Regions from separate parts of the Pseudarthrobacter sp. CCNWLW207 genome, predicted to be linked through region 1. Evidence: predicted binding sites of a transcription regulator. Region 1 holds the regulator's gene; the other holds the start of a gene.
What was found. The regulator Rex, encoded in region 1, represses fermentation and respiration genes when NADH is low (regulators of the CRP and FNR family bind a similar motif). The targets are predictions, from matches to a motif close to CTTGTGAANNNNTTCACAAG.
Positions count from the first base shown of each region.

Region 2: the regulator Rex is predicted to act here: its motif matches at 6,291-6,310, upstream of V9L17_RS18235 (glyceraldehyde-3-phosphate dehydrogenase).

Region 1 covers NZ_JBBCBS010000006.1:131,844-141,213, forward strand. The annotation lists gene V9L17_RS12095 (3-deoxy-7-phosphoheptulonate synthase) at 1-526, shown strand, start outside; gene V9L17_RS12100 (helix-turn-helix domain-containing protein) at 669-881, shown strand; gene V9L17_RS12105 (30S ribosomal protein bS22) at 1,033-1,131, shown strand; gene V9L17_RS12110 (HAD family hydrolase) at 1,254-2,072, opposite strand; gene V9L17_RS12115 (glutaredoxin family protein) at 2,162-2,416, shown strand; gene V9L17_RS12120 (redox-sensing transcriptional repressor Rex) at 2,505-3,224, shown strand; gene V9L17_RS12125 (Yip1 family protein) at 3,311-4,156, opposite strand; gene V9L17_RS12130 (hypothetical protein) at 4,388-5,065, opposite strand; gene V9L17_RS12135 (YceI family protein) at 5,283-5,831, opposite strand; gene V9L17_RS12140 (histidine phosphatase family protein) at 6,034-6,714, shown strand; gene V9L17_RS12145 (TlpA family protein disulfide reductase) at 6,795-7,373, shown strand; gene V9L17_RS12150 (cytochrome c biogenesis CcdA family protein) at 7,389-8,144, shown strand; gene resB (cytochrome c biogenesis protein ResB) at 8,144-9,370, shown strand, end outside.
Region 2 covers NZ_JBBCBS010000012.1:104,123-113,492, reverse strand. The annotation lists gene gndA (NADP-dependent phosphogluconate dehydrogenase) at 1-50, shown strand, start outside; gene V9L17_RS18275 (oxidoreductase) at 176-1,012, shown strand; gene epsC (serine O-acetyltransferase EpsC) at 1,016-1,600, opposite strand; gene cysK (cysteine synthase A) at 1,640-2,575, opposite strand; gene msrA (peptide-methionine (S)-S-oxide reductase MsrA) at 2,641-3,165, opposite strand; gene V9L17_RS18255 (Nif3-like dinuclear metal center hexameric protein) at 3,266-4,189, shown strand; gene V9L17_RS18250 (zinc ribbon domain-containing protein) at 4,311-5,066, shown strand; gene V9L17_RS18245 (YaaA family protein) at 5,063-5,824, opposite strand; RNA gene rnpB (RNase P RNA component class A) at 5,881-6,272, shown strand; gene V9L17_RS18235 (glyceraldehyde-3-phosphate dehydrogenase) at 6,529-8,007, shown strand; gene V9L17_RS18230 (hypothetical protein) at 8,078-8,281, shown strand; gene V9L17_RS18225 (HNH endonuclease family protein) at 8,396-9,193, shown strand; gene def (peptide deformylase) at 9,208-9,370, opposite strand, start outside.

The DNA of each region.
Region 1 (9,370 bases):
GACCGACGGCGATCTGCAGGTTGCCATCGACGCCTGCGGAGCTGCCGCGGCGGCGCAGGCTTTCCTGGGCATCGACGGTGACGGCCGGGCAGCACTGGTGGCCACCGCCGGGAACCCGGACACCCACGTCATCCTCCGAGGCGGTCGCAAGGGGCCCAACTACTCGGCGGCCGACGTCGAAAGCGCTTCCGACAAGCTGGCCGGCAAGGGGCTGAACCCACGACTGGTCGTGGATGCCAGCCACGCCAACAGCGGCAAGAGCCACCACCGCCAGGCCGAAGTTGCACTGGAGATCGGTTCGCAGCTGGAGGATGGCGGACCCTCTGCCGACGCCATCGCCGGCGTAATGCTGGAGAGCTTCCTCGTGGGCGGTGCGCAGAACCTTGACGTCAACGAACACGCCGCCGGACGCTCGGAACTGGTGTACGGCCAGAGTGTCACGGACGCCTGCATGGAATGGGACGTCTCCGTGTCGGTGCTGGACCAGCTCGCCTCGTCGGCACGCAAGCGCCGTACGGGGAAATGATTACCCCCAGTGACTTTCACAATAGCCCCATGAACCTCTAGAGTATCTAGCACATGGTTGGTGGATGGCTCAGCATCGGCACACCGCAATGGCATAAACCTGGGGTCACTGTTGTCCATCCGTCAGCAAAGGAATAAGGGAAATGTCCGCAGAACAGAACTTCTCAAACGCGAAGTTCCTGACCGTGGCCGAAGTGGCCGAGGTCATGCGCGTCTCCAAAATGACCGTGTACCGGCTGGTCCACTCAGGTGAAATGCCCGCAGTGCGCTTCGGCCGTTCCTACCGGGTCCCGGAAAGCGCCGTTGAACAGTATCTTAAAGGCGCCGTTGTGGACGGCCACTCCGAGACCGCCTGAGCGGCCCTGTCAGTGGGTGCCCTGGATAAGCGGTACCCTGTTAAGGAACGTTTTACGTCATTGTAAGAATCTGTCGGTTGTTTCAGTCTGTAGCTCTGTCCACGGACCTTTCCATCAGACAGGTACTGCATCTAGTTTGTGAGGAACTTTCGTGGGTTCAGTTATTAAGAAGCGTCGCAAGCGTATGGCCAAGAAGAAGCACCGCAAGTTGCTTCGCAAGACGCGCCACCAGCGCCGCAATAAGAAGTAGAGATACTTCGAACTGCGTGAAATGCCCGTTGCCTTCCCGGCAGCGGGCATTTTGTTTTGCCCCCACCCAACTAGGTAGCAGCAGATGTCGTTTTGAGGGCCTATAACGACATCTGCTGCTACCTAGATGCGGGGGCCGCGGATGCGGGAGAAGCCGCGCCAGAGGCCGTACACGACGCCGCCGGCTGTGGCGGCTTTAAGGCCCAGGGTGGCGGCGCGGCGGCCGGAGCGGAAGTCATACACCGGCCAGTTATTGTCCCGGGCATGGCGGCGGAGCCTGGCGTCCGGGTTGATGGCGACGGGGTGTCCCACGAGGGTCAGCAGCGGTATGTCGTTGTAGGAGTCGCTGTAGGCCCAGCAGCGCCTGAGGTCCAGTCCCTCGGCGTCAGCAATGCCCTGGACGGCCACAGCCTTCGCAGAGCCGTGCAGGATGTCGCCCACAAGGCGTCCGGTGTACATCCCGTCCGCCACCTCACCGACGGTGCCCAGCGCACCGGTCAGCCCGAGTCGCGTGGCGATGACCGTTGCCACCTCGATGGGGGTGGCCGTGACCAGCCAAACCCGCCGGCCAACCCGCAGGTGCTGTTGGGCCAAGGCTTTTGCTCCCGGCCAGATCCTGGAGGCGATCATCTCGTCATAGACTTCTTCGCCGAGAGCCTTCACGTCCTCAACAGTGATTCCGGCGGCGAGGTTGAGGGCGGAGTCGCGGACCGCATGGACGTCATCCATGTTCTCGCCGCGCGTCACAAACTTGAACTGCTTCCACGCGAATCCGGCGGCCTGGACCAAGGTGAACGCTCCGCGCTGGTGCATCTTGCGTGCCACGTGAAAAAGGCTGGCGCCCTTCATGAGGGTGTTATCGACGTCGAAGAACGCCGCCTCGCCGGTCTGCGGTACCGCAGCCGGCTGTGTGAGAACTGCGACGTACTTCTCCTCGGGCATGTCCCCGAGTCTAGTCAATGCGTGCGGCCCCTCCTGCCGCGTGGCCGTGCGCCGCGCTGTCCGCCACTAAAGGGGGATACGGTTAAACCATGCCAAAACCGCAGGTTGTCCTGATCACCAAAGCCGACTGTCACCTGTGCGCGGACGCGCGCGACGCCGTCGGGCGGGTAACAGCCTCCTTGGGGCTTGAGTGGGCGGAACAGCCCGTGGACCAACTGCCCGAGTTGCGTGACCGCTATGCCGAGGAAATCCCCGTAGTGCTCGTGGACGGCATCCAGCGTGATTTCTGGAAGATCGACGAAGCCCGGCTGGAGCGCGCCCTGCGGCGCGCCATGGCGGAGTAGGGCTGGTTCCGGGCCATGGTTCAGGCTTTGTTGGCAGCAAGCGCAGGGCTCTAGAGTGGAGTCACAACGCGACGCAAGGGAGGGGATAGTGACTTCACTGGATTCATCTCCCCAGTCTGTCCAAGGCGATTCGGTTGCGCCGGGCGTACAGGACGACAAAACCGCTGCCAAGCAGATTCCGCCGGCGGCCGTGGCCAGGCTGACCCTGTACCTTCGGGCGCTTAATACCTTGCTGGCCGAAGGCGTGGAGCGCGTATCCTCGGAGTCGCTGGCGGAATTGTCCGGCGTCAGTTCCGCCACGTTGCGCAAGGACCTCTCGCATGTGGGCTCCTATGGCACGCGGGGCGTCGGCTACGAAGTCCAGTACCTCAGCCGCCACATCGCTGCAGCCCTCGGGCTGACCCACGACTGGAAAGTGGCTATCGTCGGCGCCGGTAACCTGGGCAAGGCGCTCGCCAGGTACGGCGGCTTTGAGTCCCGGGGCTTCGACGTCGTAGCCATCTTTGATGCCGACCAGATGGTGGTGGGCAATGAGGTGGGCTGGCTGCGGGTCAGCGACGTTGCAGACCTCGAAACCGTGCTGCAGCGGACGGGCGCCAACATGGTGGTTCTGGCTTTGCCCGCCGCAGTGGCGCAGGACGTGTGTGACCGCGTCGTCGCCGCCGGCGTCCATAGCATCCTGAGCTTTGCGCCCGTGATGCTCCAGGTGCCCGACACCGTAAACCTCCGCAAGGTGGACATGGCCACCGAACTCCAGATCCTGGCCTACCACGCGCAGCGGGCGCAGACCCCGGGCCAGACCGCCTAGCAATCCTGCGGCTCCGGGATCCACGCCCGCTGGGTGTGGTTTCTATGGTTGGTCAGCGCCGGCATGTCTTCCGGTTGACCGTAAGGCTAGCGGCCGTAGGGGTTTCCCGGCTGGCCGTAGGGGTTGGCGAACGGCTGCTGCTTGCGGAAGTACGGAGCCGCTGCCGGCAGGTACAGCAGGACGATGGCTGCGATGCCCATCAGCGTTCCCAGTGTTCCGATGTTCGGCACCTGGAAGAGCCCAAAGATGGACAGTGCCGCGAATACGGTTCCGAGGATCCGGGCCCAGTTCTTGCCCTTGCGGATGAAGATAGCCACCAATGCGTAGAGCGCGGCTCCGATGATGGCGAAGACCACCAGAGTGCCGGCAATAACGCCCTTGATGTCCTCGTAGGGGATCTCGCCGCCGGCGCCGCCACTTTGCATGGCATCTTCGAAGGTGCTTCGCATCAGCGGGTCATCCAGCTGGCCAACGCCGATCAGCATGCTAATGACGTAAATAACGCCCGAGGCGATCAGGAGCCAGAAGGAAATGTTGACCAGCTGGGGGACTCCGTTGCTGCTCGTAGCCGCCGGCTGTTCGGACGGGTACTGTGCGTACGGAGACTGCCCGTACTGCTGGCCAAATGGCTGCTGGCCGTAGGCCGGGGCCTGCGGCGGGTTCTGACCATACGCCGGCGGGTTCTGGCCGTACTGGGGTGCCGGTGTGCCCGTTTCGCCATACTGTGGGGTGTTTTGGCCGTACTGGGGTGCCGGTGTGCCCGTTTCGCCATACTGTGGGGTGTTTTGGCCGTACTGCGGAGCGTTCTGTCCGTACTGCGGGGCAGGGGGCGTGGGCTGGCCAAACTGCGGTGCGTTCTCGCCGTAGCGCGGAGTGGGGGGCTGGCCGCCGGATTCGGGCTCGTTGGGAGGCTGGACTGGGGGAGTACTCATGAGCGGTCCTTTGCAGGTCGAAGTGCGGATCGGCTGCCGGGATCGGTGCACTGGCCCTACCCCCAGCAAGGCTTACTTCCACCGTACCCCCGGGCGGCTCCGTAGCGGGTCATTCCGGAGAGGTATTCCGGCTTCATTCCGCCTTAGTCGGCGAGAGCGCGAAGCGCTGGGAAGGCCGCAGCCTGGCGGGTACGCCGGCCGCGGCCTTCAGTAAACAACATAACCGGCAGGTCAGGCGCGGCCCTTGACTGCGGTGAACCATGCCTGCGAGTTGGGCAGCCACATCAGAACGGTTGCCCCGGCGCTGATCAGGAAGCCGAGCCAGTTGTTGCCGATCCCATCGCCCACGCTGCCGCCAATGATGGCGAGGACCAGCGAGACACCGGCCACGATGGTGAGGGCCAGCCGGGCCCACTCCCGGCCTTCCTTCATCTTCAGCGCGAGGATAATTTGGGCGACACCGATGGCCAGTGCCACCAGGACCAGGAGGAGGACCAACATGGCCGCCGCGGGGGCAACCGTGAACAGTGCCAGCGCCCCGAAGAGTCCCAGGAGGCCGCCCAACACGCCCAAAATGCCGCCGATGAGCCAGATCCAGTAGGACACCTTGAGTTCGGTGGGCAGCCCTGTGACGTTGAACATGCCGGAGAACCCGCCCGTGGGCAGCACATCGTTGAAGTTTCGGGGGCCGTCAGTCGGCATCTCGAAGTGGAAGCCACCCTGCTGGCCCGGCTGGCTGTGGGGCTGGCCGGGTTGAGCGGGCTGCTGGTAGGCCTGGCCCGGGGCCTGGTATCCCTGTGGTGGCGGCTGGTAACCCTGCGGCGGCTGGTAACCGGCGGGAGGAACGTTGCTGGCAGGCGGCTGGGCGCCCGGCTGCTCAGGCTGCGGTACTTCACTAGGGTTGGTCATGGCTCTCACTGTAGACCGCAGGTTCCCTGTTATCTAGGAGATTTGCGGCGAAATCGCAGGGAACGGCAGGGGTTTTCCACAGGATAGACCTACGGGCACGAACGCCGGACACAGGGCATCCCCCACAGCCGCGGCACTCAGGTACGCCGGTTTAAACGCCACCGCCCGGCAGCTGGACCACTCAGTGGATCCGGCGGCCGGGCGGCAGCAGGCAAAATTATGCAGCGGGCGCGATGAACGCGAGCTCCAGGTTGATGGCAACCTTGTCGCTGACCAGCACGCCGCCGGCTTCCAGCACGGCGTTCCAGGTCAGGCCGAAGTCCTTGCGGCTGATGGTGGTCTCAGCGGAGACGCCGGCGCGGGTGTTACCGAACGGGTCCACGGCCACGCCGTTGAACTCTGTTTCCAGGGCCACCGGGCGGGTGACGCCTTTGATGGTCAGGTCGCCGGTCAGCTCGTAGGTGTTGCCCTTGGCCACCAGGCCGTTGGAAACGAAGGAGATTTCCGGGAACTTCTCCACGTCGAAGAAGTCCTCGCCGCGGACGTGGCCGTCGCGGTTCACATCGCCGGAGTCGAAGCTGGCCGTCTTGATGGTGGCGCTGATCTTGGAGTCCGCCACGTTCTCAGCCAGGTCCAAGGTTGCTGCGGCATCCTTGAACTGGCCGCGGACCTTGCTGATGCCTGCGTGCCGGACAGTGAAGCCGATTTCGCTGTGTGAGTTGTCCAGGGTCCAGGTGCCGGTGGTGATGTCTGCGGGAAGTGACATGGTGTTTCTCCTTGGGAGTGTGTCGGGTAGTACTGGGAATGGTTGACGCTTCATTTGTTGAAGTCTCAACTAACTGCTGCATTCAGTATAAACATGCATTTGCATCTTTTGTTCCCACTTCCGGAACATTTTTTGAGAATCTTCAGTTCTACTGGATGTAGAAGATTTCGGATAGCACGCCATCTTTGAGAAACTGGTAAACATGCCCCAAGCCACTGTCCATCTGCTCCGCCACGGCGAGGTCCATAATCCCGACGGCGTTCTGTACGGCAGGCTGCCCGAATTCCACCTCTCAGAGCTGGGACGGGAAATGGCACAGACGCTCGCCGCGCACTTCAGCGAGCGTGCGGCCCTTGGCGCACGGATTGTCTATCTCGCGGCGTCTCCGCTGACCAGGGCCCAGGAGACAGCAGTGCCCACGGCCGAAGCACTGCACCTTGAAATCCACACGGACGAGCGCATCATTGAGGCCGAGAACTACTTCGAGGGCATGAAGGTCACCAAGGCCGAGCTCCGCAAGCCCAAGCACTGGCCGCATTTGGTCAACCCGCTCAGGCCGTCCTGGGGAGAGCCCTACAAGGCGCAGGCGGCCCGTGTCCGGGCTGCGGTCCAGGATGCCAGGCTCCGCGCCATTGAGCTGGCCGGTGACGACTACGGATCCGATGGGCCCGAGGCCATCATGGTCAGCCACCAGCTTCCCATCTGGGCCACCCGCCTCAGCGCCGAGGGACGTCCCCTGTGGCATGATCCGCGCAAGCGCGAGTGCACGCTGACGTCCATCACCTCCCTGGTGTTCGACGACGACGGCTCCCTCCTGCGCGTTGTGTACAGTGAGCCCGCTGCCGCACTTCTTCCCGGTGCCGCCAGCACCCCGGGGGCCTGACCGTGGCACCCTTCCGTTCCCAGGACACCCGCGCCACCTCCGGCCAGACCGCCTCCGGCCTGGCAACGTCCCGCCGCGCTGTGCTTGCCGCGGGTGGCGCGGCCCTGACCGCCCTGACCCTGGGCCTGTCGGCGTGCGCGCAGGAGGATGCCTTGGCCAAGCAGGCCAAAGCAGGCGACAACAAGAACTATGTTGCCGGGGACGGTTCGGTCACCGAGTTCGCCGCAGCCGACCGCAAGGCCGCCGTCGCCATCAACGGCACGCTCTTCACAGGCACCGCGGTAACCCCCGCCGACTTCCAGGGCAAGGTGACGGTCCTGAACTTCTGGTTTGCAGCCTGCGCACCCTGCCGCGTGGAGGCACCCATCCTGGAGGAGCTGCACCAGGAGTTCAAGGAGCAGGGCGTGCAGTTCCTCGGCGTCAACCTCCGTGATGAAAAAGCCACCGCCGAGGCCTTCGACAAAACATTCAACCTGACCTACCCCAGCTTCGACGACAAGAACGGCGGCGTTCTCCTGGCCGTCTCCGGGCTGGTCCCGCCCGGCGCAGTCCCCACCACTCTGGTCCTCGACAAGCAGGGCCGGGTGGCCTCGCGCGTGCTGGGCGAAATCCAGAAGGGCACCCTCAAAGCCCTCATTACCGCTGCTGTGGCAGAGTAGCGGCGGCTCCGGACCGTGAACAGCCCCTTCGCCGAAGCCATCCTGAACGGCTCGCTCCTGCTTGCCATCCCCGTGGCGCTGCTGGCCGGCCTGGTCTCCTTCCTCTCGCCCTGCGTCCTGCCCCTGGTGCCGGGGTACCTGGGCTACGTCACCGGACTGAGCGGCGTGGACCTGCAAAAGCAGAAGCGCGGCCGGATGCTGGCGGGCATCGGGCTCTTCGTTCTCGGGTTCTCCCTGATTTTTGTGCTTTTGGGCGGTGCCTTTGGCCAGCTGGGCACGCTGATCACGGGCTCGCAGAACGCGTGGATCACCCAGCTCCTGGGCGTCCTGGTGATCATCATGGGCGTGGTGTTCATGGGCGGTTTCGGTTGGCTGCAGCGTGATGCGAAAATCCATGCCAAGCCGCCGGCCGGCCTGTGGGGTGCGCCCTTGCTGGGGATCACGTTCGGGCTGGGTTGGGCCCCGTGCATCGGGCCTACCTACTCCGCCGTGCAGCTCCTGAGCCTGTCAGGCGGTTCTTCCGCCGCCAAGGGTGCCCTCCTGGCCTTTGTGTACAGCCTGGGCCTGGGCATCCCCTTCCTGCTGATTGCCCTGGCGGTTCGCCGCGGCATGGGCGTGATGTCCTTCTTCCGCAAGCACCGGCTGGCCATCCAGCGCACCGGCGGCGGAATCCTGATTGTCCTGGGGCTGCTGATGGCCAGCGGTGTCTGGGGCACCTGGGTCACCGAACTCCAGTACTGGTTCCAAACCGATGTGAAGTTGCCGATCTGATGAGCGAGCGCGTGAAAGCAAACAAGTTGTCTCCGGCCCAGTCCCCGGCCCCCGTGGCCGCCGCCAAGGCCGAGGCAGCCCTGCCTGTCCTCGGGCCCGTGGGGATGCTGCGCTGGGCGTGGACGCAGCTGACCAGCATGAAGACGGCGCTGTTCCTGCTCCTGCTGCTCGCGGTGGCAGCGGTGCCCGGTTCGCTGTTCCCGCAGCGTCCTGCCAACCCGTCCATTGTGACGCAGTACATTAAGGACAACCCGGATTACGGCAAGCTGCTGGACACCCTGCAGCTTTACGATGTCTACTCCTCGGCCTGGTTCTCAGCCATCTACATCCTGCTGTTCATCTCGCTGATCGGCTGTGTCGTCCCACGCGCCATCGCCCATTACAAAGCCATGCGCTCCCAGCCGCCGCGGACCCCCAAACGTCTCTCCCGCCTGCCCGAGTACGGCACGCTGGTGGTTCCCGCCGACGCCGGCCTCCCGGCGTCGGACGCCATCCGCAGCGCCGCCGGGCTGCTGAGGAACCGCGGCTACCGGGTTGAGGTGAGGGACGACGACGGCGCGCGGCCGTCTTTGGGGGCCGAGCGCGGCTTCCTGAAAGAAGTGGGGAACCTGGTGTTCCACACCTCGCTGATAGGCGTCCTGGTCTCCGTGGCCGTCGGCGGCCTGTTCGGCTACAGCGGCCAGCGCATCCTGGTGGAGGGTGACACCTTCGTAAACACCCTGGTGGGTTACGACCAATTCACCCCGGGCACCAACTTCCAGTCCAGCCAACTGCAGCCGTACTCCATCCAACTGGACAAGTTCGCCGTCACGTTCGACCGCGAATCCAGGGGCAAGTTCGGCCAGCCCATCGATTTCACGGCGGATGTCACTACCAAGGAAACACCGGATGCGCCGGCCAAGCAGGAGGTCCTGAAAGTCAACGACCCTGTGACCCTGGGCGGTACCAGTATCTACCTCACAGGCAACGGCTACGCGCCGTTGGTCACGGTGCGTGACGGTGCTGGCAACGTGGCCTTCCAAGGGCCAGTAGTGGGCAGGCTGCAGGGTGAGAACTATTACTCGTCGGTCGTGATCAAGGTTCCTGACGCCAAACCGGACCAGCTTGGCTTCGCCGGCTTCTTCCTGCCCACGGCGTTCAAAACCGAGGAAGGCGTCTCGTTCAGCGGGGACCCTGAACTGATTAACCCGCAGTTGACCCTGAACTCGTTCTACGGGGACCTGGGC
Region 2 (9,370 bases), on a different contig from region 1:
CCCTGTGGGGCGAAGACAAGTCCGAGATTGAAGCAGTAGACACGCACTAGTTTCGGCAAGCGCCATTGCGTCACGCCATGGCACCTCCGGCCGGCAGTTCCCGCTACTCTGGGAGCTGTCGGCCGTTGCTGTTTCCGGGGGCAACTGCGGTATCCGCCGAGCGAGGGAGTCCAGCATGGCCCAGCCAGTAGCATTCGTTACCGGAGCTTCCACGGGGATCGGCTTCGAAGCGGCCAAGAAACTGGCCGGCCACGGCTTCACGGTCTATGCCGGAGCCCGCCGCGTGGACCGGATGGAACCATTGACAGCCCTCGGAGTCCATGTCCTGCCGCTCGACGTGACAGACGAGGAATCGATGAGTGCCGCCGTCGGCCGTGTCCTGGAGGAACGTGGACGGATCGACGTCCTGGTGAACAATGCCGGGTACGGCTCATTCGGCGCCCTGGAAGACGTCGAACTCGCCGAAGGGCGCCGCCAGTTCGACGTCAACGTCTTCGGGCTGGCGAGGATGACCCAACTTGTTTTGCCGGCGATGCGGAAGGCCGGCCAGGGACGGATCATCAATATCTCATCCATCGGTGGCAAATTCTATGAGCCGCTCGGCGCCTGGTACCACGCCACGAAGTTCGCCGTGGAGGGCATGAGCGACGCACTGCGGCTCGAGCTGAAGCCGCATGGCATTAGCGTGTCCATCATTGAGCCTGCGAGTACCGTCTCCGAATGGGGCGGGATCGCGGCCCAGGGGCTGCTGGCCACCAGCGGAACAGGGCCGTACGCCGCACAGGCGCGGCAGATGGCCGGCGCGCTGGATTCCACTAACCGGCCCGCGACGTCCACGGCCCCGGAGGTCATTGCTGACGCGGTGCTGCACGCGGCCCATTCCGCACGGCCGCGGACCCGCTACCCCGTGGGGCGCGGCGCCCGGGCCATCCTGACGCTGCGGCGGATCCTGCCGGACCGGCTGTTCGACCCCGTGGTCATGCTCGTGCTCAAGCGGGTGGCGGCCCGGTAACCGTCAGATGAGGTATTCGATGTCGTACTCGGCCGGATCCACCGCGGGCGTGGTCTCACGCTGGGCGTCCCGGTGGCGCCACTTGGCCGGCACGCCGGTAACGATTGATTCGGGCGGCGCGTCCCTCACCACAACTGCGTTGGCACCGACGGCGCTGTCGCGTCCGATGGTGATGGGTCCCAGGATCTTGGCTCCGGCCCCGATGGTCACCCTGTCTTCGATGGTGGGGTGACGCTTGACCTTGGCCAGGGAGCGGCCGCCGAGCGTCACACCGTGGTAGATCATCACGTCCTCACCGATTTCGGCGGTCTCGCCGATGACCACCCCCATGCCGTGGTCAATGAAGAAGCGCCGTCCAATGGTGGCGCCGGGGTGGATTTCGATCCCGGTCAGGAAACGGCCCAGCTGGGAAACGAGCCGGGCCGGAAAGCGCAGCCCGGGGTTTTGCCACAGGCGGTGCGTCAGCCGGTGGATCCAGATGGCATGCAGCCCTGAATAGGCGAAAAAGTTCTCAAAAGAACCTCGAGCCGCCGGGTCGTGGGACCGGGCGGCGTCGAGGTCTTCCTTTAGTCTTGCGAAAAAGCCCACAAAGTTCTTTCTACAGGAAACGGGCGGAGAGCGGACTGATCAGCCGCGGATGTCGTCATAGAGCACGGTGGAGATGTAACGCTCGCCGAAGTCGCAGACAACGGCGACGATCAGCTTGCCGGCGTTCTCGGGACGCTTAGCCAGTTCCAGGGCGCCCCAGACGATGGCGCCGGAGGAGATGCCGCCCAGGATGCCCTCCTTGATGCCGAGGTCACGGGCCACCCGCACGGAGTCCTCCAAGGTTGCGTCCAGGACTTCGTCATAGACGTTGGTGTCGAGGATTTCCGGCACGAAGTTGGCGCCGATGCCCTGGATCTTGTGCGGGCCGGGGGCGCCGCCGTTCAGGATGGCGGAGTCCTTCGGCTCGATGGCCACGATCTGCACATCGGGATTGCGTTCCTTCAGGACCTGGCCGACGCCCGTAATGGTGCCACCGGTGCCGATGCCGGCGACGAAGATGTCAACCTTGCCGTCAGTGTCGGACCAGATTTCCTCAGCCGTGGTGGTGCGGTGGATCTCGGGGTTGGCCTCGTTGGCGAACTGCTGTGCCCAGATGGAGTTCTCCGTGTTGGCCACGATTTCCTGGGCCTTCTCCACTGCGCCGCGCATGCCCTCGGAGCCGGGTGTCAGGACGATCTCGGCACCGAACGCCCGGAGCATAACGCGGCGTTCCGTTGACATGGTTTCCGGCATGGTCAGGATGACCTTGTAACCGCGGGCAGCGCCCACCATGGCCAGGGCAATGCCGGTGTTTCCGGAGGTGCCTTCCACGATGGTTCCGCCAGGCTTGAGGGCGCCGGACTTCTCGGCGGCGTCTACGATGGCCACGCCGATACGGTCCTTGACGCTGTTGGCCGGGTTGTAGAACTCAAGCTTGACGGCGACAGTGGCACCGAGGCCTTCGCTCAGCCGGTTCAGGCGGACCAGCGGAGTGCCGCCGACCAGCTGCGTTACGTCGTCATAGATCCGTGCCATGTAGGTATGCCTATCTCTCAAGAGTGAATACTGAGGTCAGCCTAACGATGGCGGCGCAACCGTTGCTAAGCATTAAGCCATGCAGAGTAATATTTCCTGGCCTTGGCCAGCTTGGGATTGATGATCACCTGGCAGTACCCCTGTTCCGGGTGCTTGGCGTAGTAGTCCTGGTGGAAGTCCTCTGCCACGTGGAACCGGGGCAGGCGGCTGACCTCGGTGACGATGGGGTGGGACCACAGCGCCTGGTTCCGTTCGATCGCTTCCTCGAACAGTATTTTTTCCTCGGTGGTCTCATAGAACATGGACGAGCGGTACTGCGTGCCCACGTCATATCCCTGCCGGTTGAGCGTGGTGGGATCGTGCAGTGCGAAGAACATGTCCAGGATGACCTCGGCAGGGATCACGTCCTCGTCAAACGTCACCGCCACCACCTCGGCATGCCCTGTAGTCCCGTTGCAGACGGAGTAGTAGTCGGGATTCGGATCGTGGCCGCCTGTGTAGCCGGAAACCACTGAACTGACGCCCTTGGTTTTTTGATAGACAGCGTCGAGGCACCAGAAGCAGCCCCCGCCAAGAACAAAAGTTTTCATGACCTCTTCAATGGTTGGGAGCCCCGGATGATTCCCTGACAACCCTATAAGGACTCTGCCACATGCAGGGGAGGGCGCCGAATGGGGTAAAACTGAGACTATGGAACCTGTAGACACCGGCGTTGCAGATGCGGAACCGCACGACGACGGGACCTCCCGGGAGGAAGCCCCCGCGGCAGAGCAGACAGTCCCGCCCACGTTGGGGCAGGTGTTGCTGGCGGTAGAGGAGCTGTGGCCCGAATCCCTGGCAGAGAGCTGGGACGAAGTGGGCCTGGTGGCCGGACGGCCGTCCTCGCCGGTCACGCGGGTGATGTTCGCCGTCGATCCCACGCTGGAAGTCATTGAGGAAGCCGTGGAATGGGGAGCCGAGCTGCTCATCACCCACCATCCGCTGCTTTTGAAAGGCGTCACCTCGGTGGCCGCCACCACGGCCAAAGGCAAGGCAATCCACCGGCTGATCGAGTCTGGAACCGCACTGCTGACCGTCCATACCAACGGTGATTCCGCCGTCGGCGGCGTTTCTGATGTCCTGGCAGACGCACTGGGACTGGAGGACGTATCGCCCCTGACCCTCGCCAGCAACGGCCTTCCCGAGGAGGGCATCGGGCGCGTGGGTCACCTGGCGGAGGTAATGAGCCTCGGAGACTTCGCCGCACGGGTTTTTGGCATCCTGCCGTCGGTGGCCGGGGGAGTGCGGGTCTCAGGTGACAAGGATGGTCTGGTGCGCCGCATCGCGGTGTGCGGCGGGGCCGGCGATTCGCTGTTCAACGAGGTGCGCGCCAGCAATGCGGACGTCTTCGTCACCGCTGACCTTAGGCACCATCCGGCATCTGAGGCCCGCGAAGACGCCGTGAATGGCCGGCCCTACCTTATTGACGTCTCGCACTTCGCCAGTGAGTGGCTGTGGTTGCCGGCCGCAGCGTCTGCGCTGGGTAACGTGCTCGCCGACCAGGGCCACGATGTGGAGATCCAGGTGAGCACCACCAACAGTGATCCATGGGACTTCATACTGACTCCGGGCTAAGCCTGGGGTGCGAAGGGGCCCGGGCGAGCGAAGCGAGCCAGGGGAGCAGGCCACGCGCTAGAGTCTATAGAGCGCCGGTTCGGTGCCCGGCTCTGGCCGGTGGGATCAAGCGGAGGTAACAGTGGCCAAGGCAGCACCGGCGGAACAGTTGAAGTTGCTCGAATTGCAGGGACTGGACGCCAAGCTGAAGTCGCTCGCCAACCGGCGCCGTGCCCTGGACACCGACCCCCGGATCACGGATCTCCAGTCGGCGCTGTCGGTTGCCAACGGTGAGCTGGGTGCCGCCAAGATGGCCGTGCACGACGCCGAGGCTGAGCTGAAGCGGGCAGAGTCCGACGTCGAACAGGTCACCACCCGCATTGAACGCGACGAGGCCCGGCTCAACAGCGGAACGGGGCTTTCCAAGGACCTCGTGGCCCTGCAGAAGGACATCGCGTCGCTGAACAGGCGCCGCTCAGACCTCGAGGACATGGAGCTCGAAGTCATGGAGCGACTGGATTCGCTCCGCGCCAGGCAGGCGGCCCAGCAGCTGATCGTGGACAACATCCAGGGCTCATTCGGCGACATCCGCGCGGAGCTGGACAAAGCCCTGGCTGAAGTGGATGCCGAGGCAGCGGAGGTCAAACGCCAACGCGCTGAGTTCGCCGCCGGACTGGACGCCGGGATGTTGGCCGTTTACGAAAAAACGCTGGCCAAGCGAGGAGTGGGGGCCGCACGGTTGTTCCATGGAACGTCCGAGGCTTCCGGAATGAAGCTCAGCCCCGGCGACCTCGCCGAAATCAAAGCCGCCGCCGAGGACGACATCGTCTTTTGCCCGGACTCCGGTGCCATCCTGGTGCGCTCCGCCGAGTGGAACACGGCCAGCCCGACCAACTAACCCAGGATGATGTTCAACGCGTGCGGCTTACGGGCTGCACCGTCAACCAGCTCCGCGTCCCACTTTTCGCGCGCCGCCTTCAGGAGCTGTGCCGGGGTCTGCGGGGCGTTGCCGCGGCGGACCAGCAAGTGCCGGGCCAGTTCCCCGCGCGTGTGCTTCGCAAAGTGGCTCACCACCTTGCGCACGCCATCCACTTCAGTGAAAACGTTGACGGCGACGGTCTGCGCCGGCGGGGGTGCCCACGCCGCGGCGTACGTGCTTGAACGGCAGTCCACCAGCAGCTGACCTGCCGCAGCCTCCGTGAGGGCCTCCGACAGTTGCGGCTTCCAGAACGAGGCGAGGCGGCCGACGTCGGGCAGTGCAGTCCCCATCGACAGCCGGTAGGCGGGCACCCGGTCGGCAAAGCGGATGGCACCCCACAGCGCGGATACCACCAGCACCGCCTCGTCGGCCTTCCGGCGCTGCGCGGGCGTCAGCGTTTTGTAGCCCAGGGCGTCGTACAAAACCCCCGAGTAGATCTGGTGGGCAGGCGCCGCCGGTTCGGCGTGCAGCCGGGTGTTCCGTTCGACGTCGTCCCGCAGCGATGCCCCGACGCCCAGCAGCGCGAGGGCGTCCTCGTGTGCACTCACCGTTCCCAGGGCATCCAGGACTTTGGCCCGGTAGGTGTTCAGTGCCGGGAAGCTGAGGGAAGGCCAGTCGACGGCGGTTCCCCGGGCTGCGGGAGTCTTGCCTTCGGAGGGGGGAAGCAGAATCAGCACCGTACGATCTTACCGGCGACTTCGGCGCCCCCTTGCCCGGTAGACTGGGTGCCGGATGGGTTGACCAGGCGGCCGCGCGTCACGCAAGTGGCTCGAGGAACGTCCGGGCTCCACAGGGCAGGGTGGTGGGTAACGCCCACTCGGGGTAACCCGCAGGCCAGTGCCACAGAGAACAGACCGCCTGTGTCGCGCCGGTTTGAAAGCGGCACGAAACAGGTAAGGGTGAAACGGTGGTGTAAGAGACCACCAGCTTCCCGGGTGACCGGGAAGGCTAGGTAAACCCCACCCGGAGCAAGGCCAGACAGGACACGTTTGAGGGCTGCCCGCCCGAGTGTCCGGGTAGGCCGCTGGAGGGCGTCGGCAACGGCGTCCGTAGATGGATGGCCGCTACTCCCGCGCTGGTAACGGCACGGGAGCACAGAACCCGGCGTATCGGTCAACCCATCCACACATCGTCAGCTCAAGTCATGTGAGTGACTTCACGCCGGACGGGGCAGTCCAGGGCGCCTCTCCCGCCTAGAATAGAGAGCGAACGTAGAAGTTCTGCCACCGGGTCTGCGTTCGCAGCCGGTGGTTTTTCTTTGCGCTTCTCCAAGGTGTCCGGGGTGGACCGAATCCCCGCCGACGCTTGCGCCCCGGAACACCTCCGGCGGCCGCCCTCCGCGTACGAGGACGTATGTGGTTGACCCAAGGAAGGTAGTTCTGTGAGCCAGACGTCAGATTCTTGTCTTGATACGTGGATGGGCCGGGAGGCCCTCGCCGAGGCCATGATTCCGGTGATCGGCCGGCTGTACCGTGAAAACAACGTGGTGACTTCCATCCACGGCCGCAGCCTGATTAACAAGTCCACCATGAACATCCTTAAGGCGCACCGGTTCGCCCGCCGTATGAGCAAGGATGAGCTGCTTCTGGAAGAAACAGCCCCGCTGCTGAACACCCTCGCCGGCCTGGAACTGGGCGCGGCCGCGATCGACATTGCCCGCCTGAACCAGAAGTTCAAGGCCGAGGGCGACGGCGCCACGCTGGAAGAGTTCCTCCGCGCCGAACTGGCCGAGGTAGTGGGCAAACGCGGCGCCGACGACCGCACCAGCACTGACGTTGTGCTCTATGGCTTCGGCCGGATTGGCCGGCTCCTGGCCCGCCTCCTGATCGAAAAGGCTGGTGGCGGCCATGGCCTTCGCCTGCGCGCCATCGTGGTGCGCCGTGGATCGGACAAGGATCTCTCCAAGCGCGCCAGCCTGCTGCGCCGCGATTCGGTCCATGGTTCCTTTGAAGGCACCATCCGCGTGGACGAGGAAGCCAACACCATCACCGCGAACGGTGTCCAGGTCCAGGTCATCTACTCGGACAACCCCGCGACGATCGATTACACGTCCTACGGCATCCACGACGCCTTGGTGGTGGACAACACGGGGCGCTGGCGCGACGCCGAAGGCCTGTCACAGCACCTTCAGAGCAAGGGTGCTTCGCGTGTTCTCCTCACCGCGCCGGGCAAGGGCGCGCTCAAGAACATCGTGCACGGCATTAATCACGGCAGCATCGAGGATACTGACCAGATCGTCTCCGCGGCGTCCTGCACCACTAACGCCATCACCCCGGTCCTGAAGGCCATCAACGACAAGTTCGGCGTGATCCACGGCCACGTGGAAACCGTCCACTCCTTCACTAACGACCAGAACCTGATCGACAACTTCCACAAGGGCGACCGCCGCGGCCGCTCCGCCGCGCTGAACATGGTCATCACCGAAACCGGTGCGGCCACTGCTGTGGCGAAGGCGCTGCCCGAACTTCAGGGCAAGCTTTCCGGCAGCTCCATCCGCGTCCCCACCCCCGATGTCTCCCTCGCCATCCTGAACCTGAGCCTTGAAAACGGCACCACCAAGGACGAGGTGAACAACTACCTGCGCCAGATGTCCCTGCATTCGGACCTGCGCAAGCAGATCGACTACATCGATTCCCCCGAGGTTGTGTCCACCGACTTCGTCGGTTCCCGCCGTGCGGGCATCGTGGACGGCCTGGCCACGATCTCCAACGACAAGAACGTCATCCTCTACGTCTGGTACGACAACGAATTCGGCTACTCCTGCCAGGTGGTCCGGGTCATGGAAGAGATGGCAGGGGTCAACCCGCCGTCGTTTCCCGCCAAGGAACCTGCCGCGGCACTGGCGGCCATCGCCGTCTGATTCCCTCCTCTGAGGCAATTTCCCGGCTGGTTCTCTGGAATCAGCCGGGAAACGGGACCACACTGGTGGCATGAATAACGAAACTCTCCACGAGACCACGCTCGAACACGCCCTGGATGTAGCCAAGGCCAACCACAAACGGGCCATCCGCCTCCTGGAGGAGGCCCAGGCGGGCTACAAGGCCGGAGATATCAGCGAAGAGCGCGTGCGCCAACTCGAAGAGCTGCTCCAGGTTGCCGCCGAAGATCTCCGGAGGGTGACCCGGGAACAATAAGAAAGTCTCTTCCGGCTTCCCACTCCTCCCCAACACTGTGGATATCGGCCACGTTGTCCGAGGAGTGTCCTAGGCTCTTCTGGTGCACTACGTTTCCGGAAGGGCAGTCTGCCCGTGACCGTCAGCTGGTCTGCGTACCGACGGGCACGCCGCCGCTCACGGCAGGCATGGGCCCTGGTCATTCTCCTGGCCGTTTCCGCCGTAGCGTCGGTGGTGTGGTTCTTCACTGCCGGCCAGTTCGCGGCGGCGGAACCGGCCATTGCAGGACCTACGGAGGCGCCGGTTTTCGATCCGGGCTTTATGAAACCGGTGGCCCCGGTGCATGCTGTGCCCCAGGGGAGTGCCCGTGAAGCCCTCGACGGGCTGCCGGTCAAGGGGCGTGCACCTAACGACAACTATGACCGCGAAGCCTTCGGGCAGGCGTGGCAGGACCTGGACCGGAATGGCTGCGACACCCGCAACGACGTCCTTCGCCGTGACCTCACGGGCGTGGTGTTCACCGAAGGCTCCACATGCCGAGTGGCGGCCGGCCATTTCCACGAACCTTACACAGGACTTCCCGTGGACTTCCGGCGAGGCTCGGAGAGCAGCAAGGCGGTCCAGATCGATCACGTGGTGGCCCTGGGCGACGCCTGGCAAAAGGGCGCGCAGCGCCTGACACCGCAGCAGCGCCAGAGCCTGGCCAACGACCCCCTGAACCTTATCGCCGCGGACGGGCCAGCCAACCAGCAGAAGAGTGCAGGTGACGCCGCCACCTGGTTGCCCAAGAACAAGGCCTTCCGCTGCCATTATGTCGCAAGGCAGATCTCGGTGAAGGCCGCCTACGGGCTGTGGGTGACGCAGCCGGAGAAGGACGCCATGAAGAGGGTCCTGGACAGCTGCCCCCAGCAGCTGACTGTTACTGCGGGCTGACGTCCGACTCGTGACTAGTGTCCGAAAGGATCCGGGTCGACGCCGGGCATCCAGGTTAGGCCCGGAACGCCCCAACCGCTCTTCTTGGCCTGCTTCATCGCCTTGCGTGCATAGCGGTCGATCAGCCGGTTGACGTAGAGTTTTCCGTCCAGGTGGTCATACTCGTGCTGGATTACC